Linked DNA regions of Oceanispirochaeta sp. M1. The protein of the gene in region 2 interacts with the protein of the main gene of each other region in a pairwise test. Links are inferred from orthologs where the notes say so. Each region holds a gene or a part of one and is shown on either strand. Other genes may lie near its edges. The genes, in order: typA and rlmKL.

Region 1 (3,258 bases), on a different replicon or contig from region 2:
GGCCGCTTTGAAGCCTTCCAGGGTGATATAAGCAACGCAAAGAGCAGAGAAAAACTCTTATCAGAGGTCCTCTCCCATTTCGGTGATCTTCACGGTCTGGTCAATAATGCGGGTGTGGCCCCCAAAGAGAGAAGAGACATTCTGGATATGACAGAGGAGTCCTTCGACCGCCTGATCGCTACAAACCTGAAGGGTTCATTCCATCTCAGCCAGGCCGTCTCAAAATACTGGCTCAGCCTCCCCCTCTCTGAAAGAGGATTCCGCAGCCTGATTTTTATAACTTCTGTTTCATCTGAAATGGTCTCCATCAACAGAGCTGAGTACTGTATAGCAAAAGCTGGACTCTCCATGGCATCCCAGCTTTTTGCCAGGAGACTGGCAGATGAGAATATCGGAGTCTATGAACTGAGACCGGGTATTATCCTGACAGATATGACAGGAGCCGTTAAAGACAAATATGATGCCCTTATCGCCGAAGGATTAGTCCCACAGAAACGCTGGGGAACACCCGAAGATCTGGGCAAAGCCGCAGCCAGCCTGATAACGGGAGACTTCCCCTATTCAACAGGTTCGGTCATACATGTGGACGGGGCTCTGCATATTCCAGCGCTATAGATTCAAAAATAATTACAACTTTTCTTGACCATGACATTATAAAGAAGAAAGACAAAAAAAACCGGCAGTATCTGATTTACAGATTCTGCCGGCATGATTATTCTTATTCCAAGGAACTATTAGTTCTTCTTACCACTAATCTTCCGCTCTGAGGCAGAAAGGATAATCTTTCTCAGACGGATAGACTTGGGAGTTACTTCCAGCAGCTCATCCTCACGGAGAAACTGAATACCACGTTCCAGAGTCAGGGGAATTATGGGTGTCAGTACAACCGCATCATCCTTACCCGAGGCACGGACATTGGAAAGCTTTTTGGTCTTACTGGCATTTATATTCAGGTCATTTTCTCTGTTATGCTCACCTACAATCATACCCTCATAAATGGTATCACCAGGCTGAATAAAAAGTGTTCCTCTGGGTTCCAGATTGAACAAGGCATAGGGAACAGCCTCACCAGTTCTGTCAGCCACAAGAGCTCCCAAAGTACGATCCGGAAAGTCCCCTCTATACTCTTCATAACCGGAGATCAGGGAGTTCATAATTCCTGTACCTCTTGTATCTGTCAAAAACTCATCACGGTAACCGATAAGTGCTCTTGCAGGAACTGAAAATTCCAAACGAACACGGCCGTGCTCATGGTTTACATAGCTGACCATCCGGCCTTTCTTCTTGGAGAGTTTCTCGGTAACAACTCCTGTATAGACCTCTTCACAGTCCACATAGAGAGTTTCAATGGGCTCAAGAACCTTTCCGTCTTTATGATGGAAGAGAACTTCGGGCCGTCCGACACAAAGCTCAAAGCCTTCTCGTCTCATGGTCTCGATTAGGATAACCATCTGGAACTCACCACGTCCTTTAACAATAAATCCATCCGTATCAATAGACTCTTCCACCTTGATGGATACATTGAGCATAGTCTCTTTTTCGAGACGCTCTCGGATTTTACTGGACTGAACAAACTTACCCTCGGTTCCCATGGTGGGAGAGGTATTGGGTGAGAAGCGCATTGAAACGGTAGGTTCATCGACTGTGATCCGTTTCAGAGCCTTGGGAGCCTCACGGGTGCAGATGGTATCTCCAATATGAACATCGTCGATACCTGCAAGTACAATGATGTCTCCAGGACTGGCATTGTCTGTTTCTACCAGTGAGGGACCATTGTATACCTGGATTTTTGACACATTCAGAGGAACCTGCTTTGCCTCTTCTGTGATACAGACCAAGGAGTCTCTGGATTTAACATGACCATGAACGACCTTACCGATTGCCAGGCGTCCCAGGTAGTCGGAGTAAGACAGGTCTGTTACCAGCATCTGAAAGGGTTCTGCATCGTTATAAGCGGGAGGAGAAACTTCTTCAATGATGGTGTCCATCAGAACATGAAGGTTATCTGCTTCGTCTTCAAAATTTTTCTTGGCAATCCCGGAACGTCCATCGGCAAAAAGTACGGGACATTCAAGCTGATCATCGTGGGCATCCAGGTCGATCAGAAGGTCGTATACTTCACTTAAAACCTCTTTGGGACGTGCATCGGGACGGTCGATTTTATTGATAACTACAATAACTGAAAGACCTGCCTCCAAAGCCTTGGAGAGAACAAAACGAGTCTGAGGCAGGGGACCTTCTGAGGCATCTACCAGGAGAACTACACCGTCTACCATGGAGAGGGCTCTTTCCACCTCACCTCCAAAGTCGGCATGTCCGGGGGTATCAAGGATATTTACTTTTATACCCTTCCAGTCGATGGAACAGTTCTTGGCAGCGATAGTGATTCCGCGTTCCCGTTCCAGGTCCATATTGTCCATCAGACGTTCTTCTGTTTCCTGTCCTTCACGGAAGGTACCGGACTGTTTGAACATAGAGTCCACCAGAGTTGTTTTTCCATGGTCTACATGGGCAATGATGGCTATATTTCTAAGATTCTTGTTAAAACTATTATTTCTATGAGGCAATGCGTTTCTCCATTCTACCAGGACCAATTTACGATCCTGGTGTTTTATTCTTGAGGCCGAGAGGCCTTAAATCCATATCTATAAAATAATTCCAGTCACAGTACTCTATTAATATGGGAAATTCCATAGACCAAAGGACTTAGTGGCAGAATAAAATAGAACAAAAAGAATAAACTTGTCATATATGAAAATAAATTTTATTCTAGAGACACATGAATGAAAATATTTTTAATTAAATTCAGAGGAAAAAAATGGATAATTTATCAGAACTTGTTACTGAACAGGCCAATCCCGCCTCATTGGGCATTGATACAAAGAATAGCCATGAAATACTCGAAATAATAATCAATGAAGATAAAAAGGTACCCCTTGCCGTGGAGAAGGCTCTCCCTCAGATAAGCCCTTTAGTTGATAGAGTAGTAGAACAATTTAAGAAGGGAGGCCGCCTTTTTTACATCGGAGCAGGCACATCCGGCCGCCTGGGGGTATTAGATGCTTCAGAATGCCCGCCTACATACGGCAGCGATCCCGAAATGGTTCAGGGCATAATTGCCGGTGGACAAGAGGCACTGACAAGATCTGTGGAATGGGCTGAAGATGATGAGAATCAGGGGAAACAGACACTTCTGGACCGTGGATTTACTGCAGATGATATACTTATAGGTATCACAGCAAGCGGTCAGGCCCCTTT
Region 2 (3,326 bases):
AGTTGAATCAGGTAAGATACCCGTAGATATCCTTGTAATCAGAGATGGTAACCGACTAAAGGTTCAAATATCCAATATAACCTTCCAGCCCTATAAGGCCAGCCTTGTTGCATCGGGTGAACAGGGTGACAAAAACCAGGAGATTCTGAAACGTCTTGCGGAAGTCCTTAAAAAGTACGGTTCTTACAAGATCCTGGTTGAAGGCCATGCGGTGAGCGAGTATTATGACAATCCTGTCAGGGCAGCCCGGGAAGAGAAAGAAGAGCTTCAGCCACTTTCCCTTTCCAGAGCAGCCGTAGTCAAGGAATCCCTGAGTAAACTTGGGATTCAGGACAGCAGGATGGATGTCGCCGGTAAGGGCGGCACGGATCCCATCGTTCCCCACAGTGATCTGGAGAATAGATGGAAAAACAGGAGAGTGGAATTTATCCTCATTAAATAATGAAAACATATAAACTATTTGCCGCCTGTCCGGTGTATCTGGAAGACCTTCTTGAAGAGGAGGTTCTGGCACTGGGCGGGACAATCGATAAGAGAACAAGGGGAGGGCTCTCCTTTACGGCCTCCCTGGAGTTTCTCTATGAATTCTCTCTGAAGACCAGAATCGCCGGGCATCTGTTGCTGCGTCTGCATGAATTTGAAATTGACGGTCTTGACGCTATTACTGCGGGGGCTGCCGCGTTTCCATGGGACAGTATAATGAGGGAGGATGGAACATTTTCCTGCCGTTCAACTCTGAAAAGAAGCAAGATGAACCAGAAAATGGTCGCCCTGAAACTTAAGGACGGAATTGCCGACTTCTGGCGAGATAAAACTGGAAGCCGTCCTGATGTAGACAGAGAAAACCCTGATTATAACTTTCAGATTCATGTGCAGGAAGATAATTCAGCCGAACTCTACCTCGATCTCTCTGGAGACAGTCTTTCAAACCGGGGATACCGTCTGGATACAGCAAAGGCGGCTCTTCGTGAGAATACTGCTGCGGCTCTGCTGCTGCGTGCCGGATGGAAAGAGATGAGCAGTGAAGGCTCTATATTTCTGGACCCCATGTGTGGCAGTGGTACCATCCTGGTTGAAGCAGCTATGATCGCTGGTGGATTACCAGCTCAGCTTCATCGAAATCATTACGGATTTCTCCACTGGACAGAGCATGACCAGGATCTCTGGGAAGAGTGTATGGATCGTGCAGAACAGGAGTGGAAGGCAGGCCTTGAAAAACTCCCTCGGATTTTTGGATACGACAATGACCGTCATGCTATTGCCGCTGCAACAGAGAATATAAAAAGAGCCGGACTTGAAAAGTATATCCATGTAGAGAAACAGGAGCTATCAGATTTTCATTTCACAGAGGCTATGACGAAATCCCCCAGGGGACTCTTATTAACAAACCCTCCCTATGGTCATAGGATTGGTGATAAAGGGGCTCTCTATTCTCTCTACCGTGAACTGGGAGAGCTTGTTAAAAAAGAGGAGTTCAGCAATTGGCAGTTGACTGTAATCTCCGATGAAAAACCTCTAATCAAGTCCATAGGACTACGAAGCACCCGTGAAAATAAAGTGATGAACGGTCCTCTTTCCTGCTTTCTGGTACACTATGATCTTTTCAGTCATACAGAGAAAAAAGATAATTCTAAGACTGAACGCCTTCCTGTCTCTGAAATGGAGTGGTCTGATGAGGGTCGTCAATTCTTAAACCGCCTTTCAAAGAGAAGAAAACACCTTAAAAAATGGATGAAGCGTGAAGATGTAAGTTGTTATAGAGTCTATGACGCTGACCTTCCTAACTTTAATTTTGCCATTGATGTATACGAAGATAAATGGATTCATGTGCAGGAGTATAAACCGCCCCTTAGAGTTGATGAGGTGAAAGCCCAAAAGAGAGTCAGTGAAAGTTTAAAGATTCTCAGTGCACTCTTTGAAATACCAAAGCATCAGATATATCTAAAGCAGAAACACCGTCAGATCGGAAAGGAAAAGTATAGTACGCCTGAACCTAGAGGGGAACGTTTCCTTATAAAAGAATGGAATAAAAGAGTCTGGGTAAATTTTGCTGATTATCAAGATACAGGAATTTTTCTGGAACATAGGAATATCCGTCGTTGGTTGTTAGAGAACAGCAAGGAAAAATCTGTACTTAATCTTTTTTCCTATAGCTGTACTGCTAGTCTTATGGCTGCAGCTGGAGGAGCATCTAAAATTGTATCTGTAGAAAATTACAGGTCTTCTCTAAGCTGGGGAAAGGATAACTTCACTCTTAATAAACTGGAACCAGAAGATTATAAATTTGAAAAATCAGACAGCTTTGAGTATTTGAGAAACAATAAAGAATATTACGATATAATTTATTTGAATCCACCAAACTCTTTTAACAAAAAATCCAGAAACTCTGAATTTGATTTACAAAACGATCACGCAGGATTGATTCATCTTTGTATGAAGAGATTGAGACACGGTGGAGTTCTTATATTTTCAAATAATTACAGACAGTTTGTTATGGATAAGGTTCTGGAGGAGGAATATACAATTGAAGAGCAGAGTTCCTGGACCGTCTCTGACGATTTTCAGGGAAAGAAAAACGGCCACCGCTGCTGGTTTATCCGCGGAGCCGAAGTAAAAGAATAATCGTTGTATAAGTAAACATCTAAGTATATGATGATTAGTATGTTCTGGAGACGTATTATTTCAGCATTGATGCTCGGTGTAGGTGTAGCTCTGGTTTTAAGAAACCTGATGAATCTGGTTTCTCAGATCAGAGAGAAAAAGCGGAAAGAGGACGAAGATGCCGGAAGCAAATGAAAATGCAGAAGTTCAGGAAACAAAGGAACTTCCTTCTGTATTTCAAATGGATCTGCCCAAAAGAGAGGAATTCCTTTCTCAGGTAGGCAGTTTTACACAGGAACAGAGAAGGATATTTCACAGAATCTGTGATTTTTTTGATCCGTCTCTGGACTATAATCGCTTCGTTCTGCATGCCGGAAAAGATATCCTTTTTGCGAATAATCAGATTGAAATCCTGATGAAAAAGATTAAGAACGCCCATTATGGACTTCTTAAGTTTCAGGTCGTGGACGGGGAACTCAAGCCCAATAGAATAGTTATTACAAACAGAGACTCCATTGAGTTCTATACAAGTCTCATAGATGATGAAATTCAGAGAAATCTTCTGGATGAAAGCAAGCCCTTTCTTGCGATGGAGGAGCTGGAGGAACAGAACCTTACAGTTCCCTTTGATTTTGTAGATTCAATCGGCCCCGAGGTATTGAGTCCGGCCTTTATCAAGAAAAATAAGGAAGTTGCAAAAATCTACTCTATGAAACTGAAAACAG

What was found.
Region 1: the proteins of rlmKL (region 2) and typA interact in binary tests that used the Escherichia coli proteins (3 or more experiments, as listed by UniProt). The link is inferred for Oceanispirochaeta sp. M1 from one-to-one orthologs.

Annotation. Positions count from the first base shown.
Region 1 is NZ_QQPQ01000009.1:141,147-144,404, forward strand. Bases 152-3,082 are described here. They hold typA (translational GTPase TypA), read right to left. Parts: upstream 2,568-3,082; coding sequence 735-2,567; downstream 152-734. Other genes in these bases: DV872_RS08340 (3-ketoacyl-ACP reductase), read left to right, coding at 152-615; murQ (N-acetylmuramic acid 6-phosphate etherase), read left to right, coding at 2,819-3,082. Also shown: more of DV872_RS08340, read left to right, coding at 1-151; more of murQ, read left to right, coding at 3,083-3,258. UniProt on the Escherichia coli protein: A 50S ribosomal subunit assembly protein with GTPase and nucleotide-independent chaperone activity, required for 50S subunit assembly at low temperatures, may also play a role in translation.
Region 2 is NZ_QQPQ01000020.1:47,025-50,350, forward strand. Bases 33-3,031 are described here. They hold rlmKL (bifunctional 23S rRNA (guanine(2069)-N(7))-methyltransferase RlmK/23S rRNA (guanine(2445)-N(2))-methyltransferase RlmL), read left to right. Parts: upstream 33-441; coding sequence 442-2,622; downstream 2,623-3,031. Other genes in these bases: DV872_RS15020 (FlgD immunoglobulin-like domain containing protein), read left to right, coding at 33-442; DV872_RS27125 (hypothetical protein), read left to right, coding at 2,662-2,796; DV872_RS15030 (hypothetical protein), read left to right, coding at 2,780-3,031. Outside these bases: more of DV872_RS15020, read left to right, coding at 1-32; more of DV872_RS15030, read left to right, coding at 3,032-3,326. UniProt on the Escherichia coli protein: Specifically methylates the guanine in position 2445 (m2G2445) and the guanine in position 2069 (m7G2069) of 23S rRNA. Methylation occurs before assembly of 23S rRNA into 50S subunits.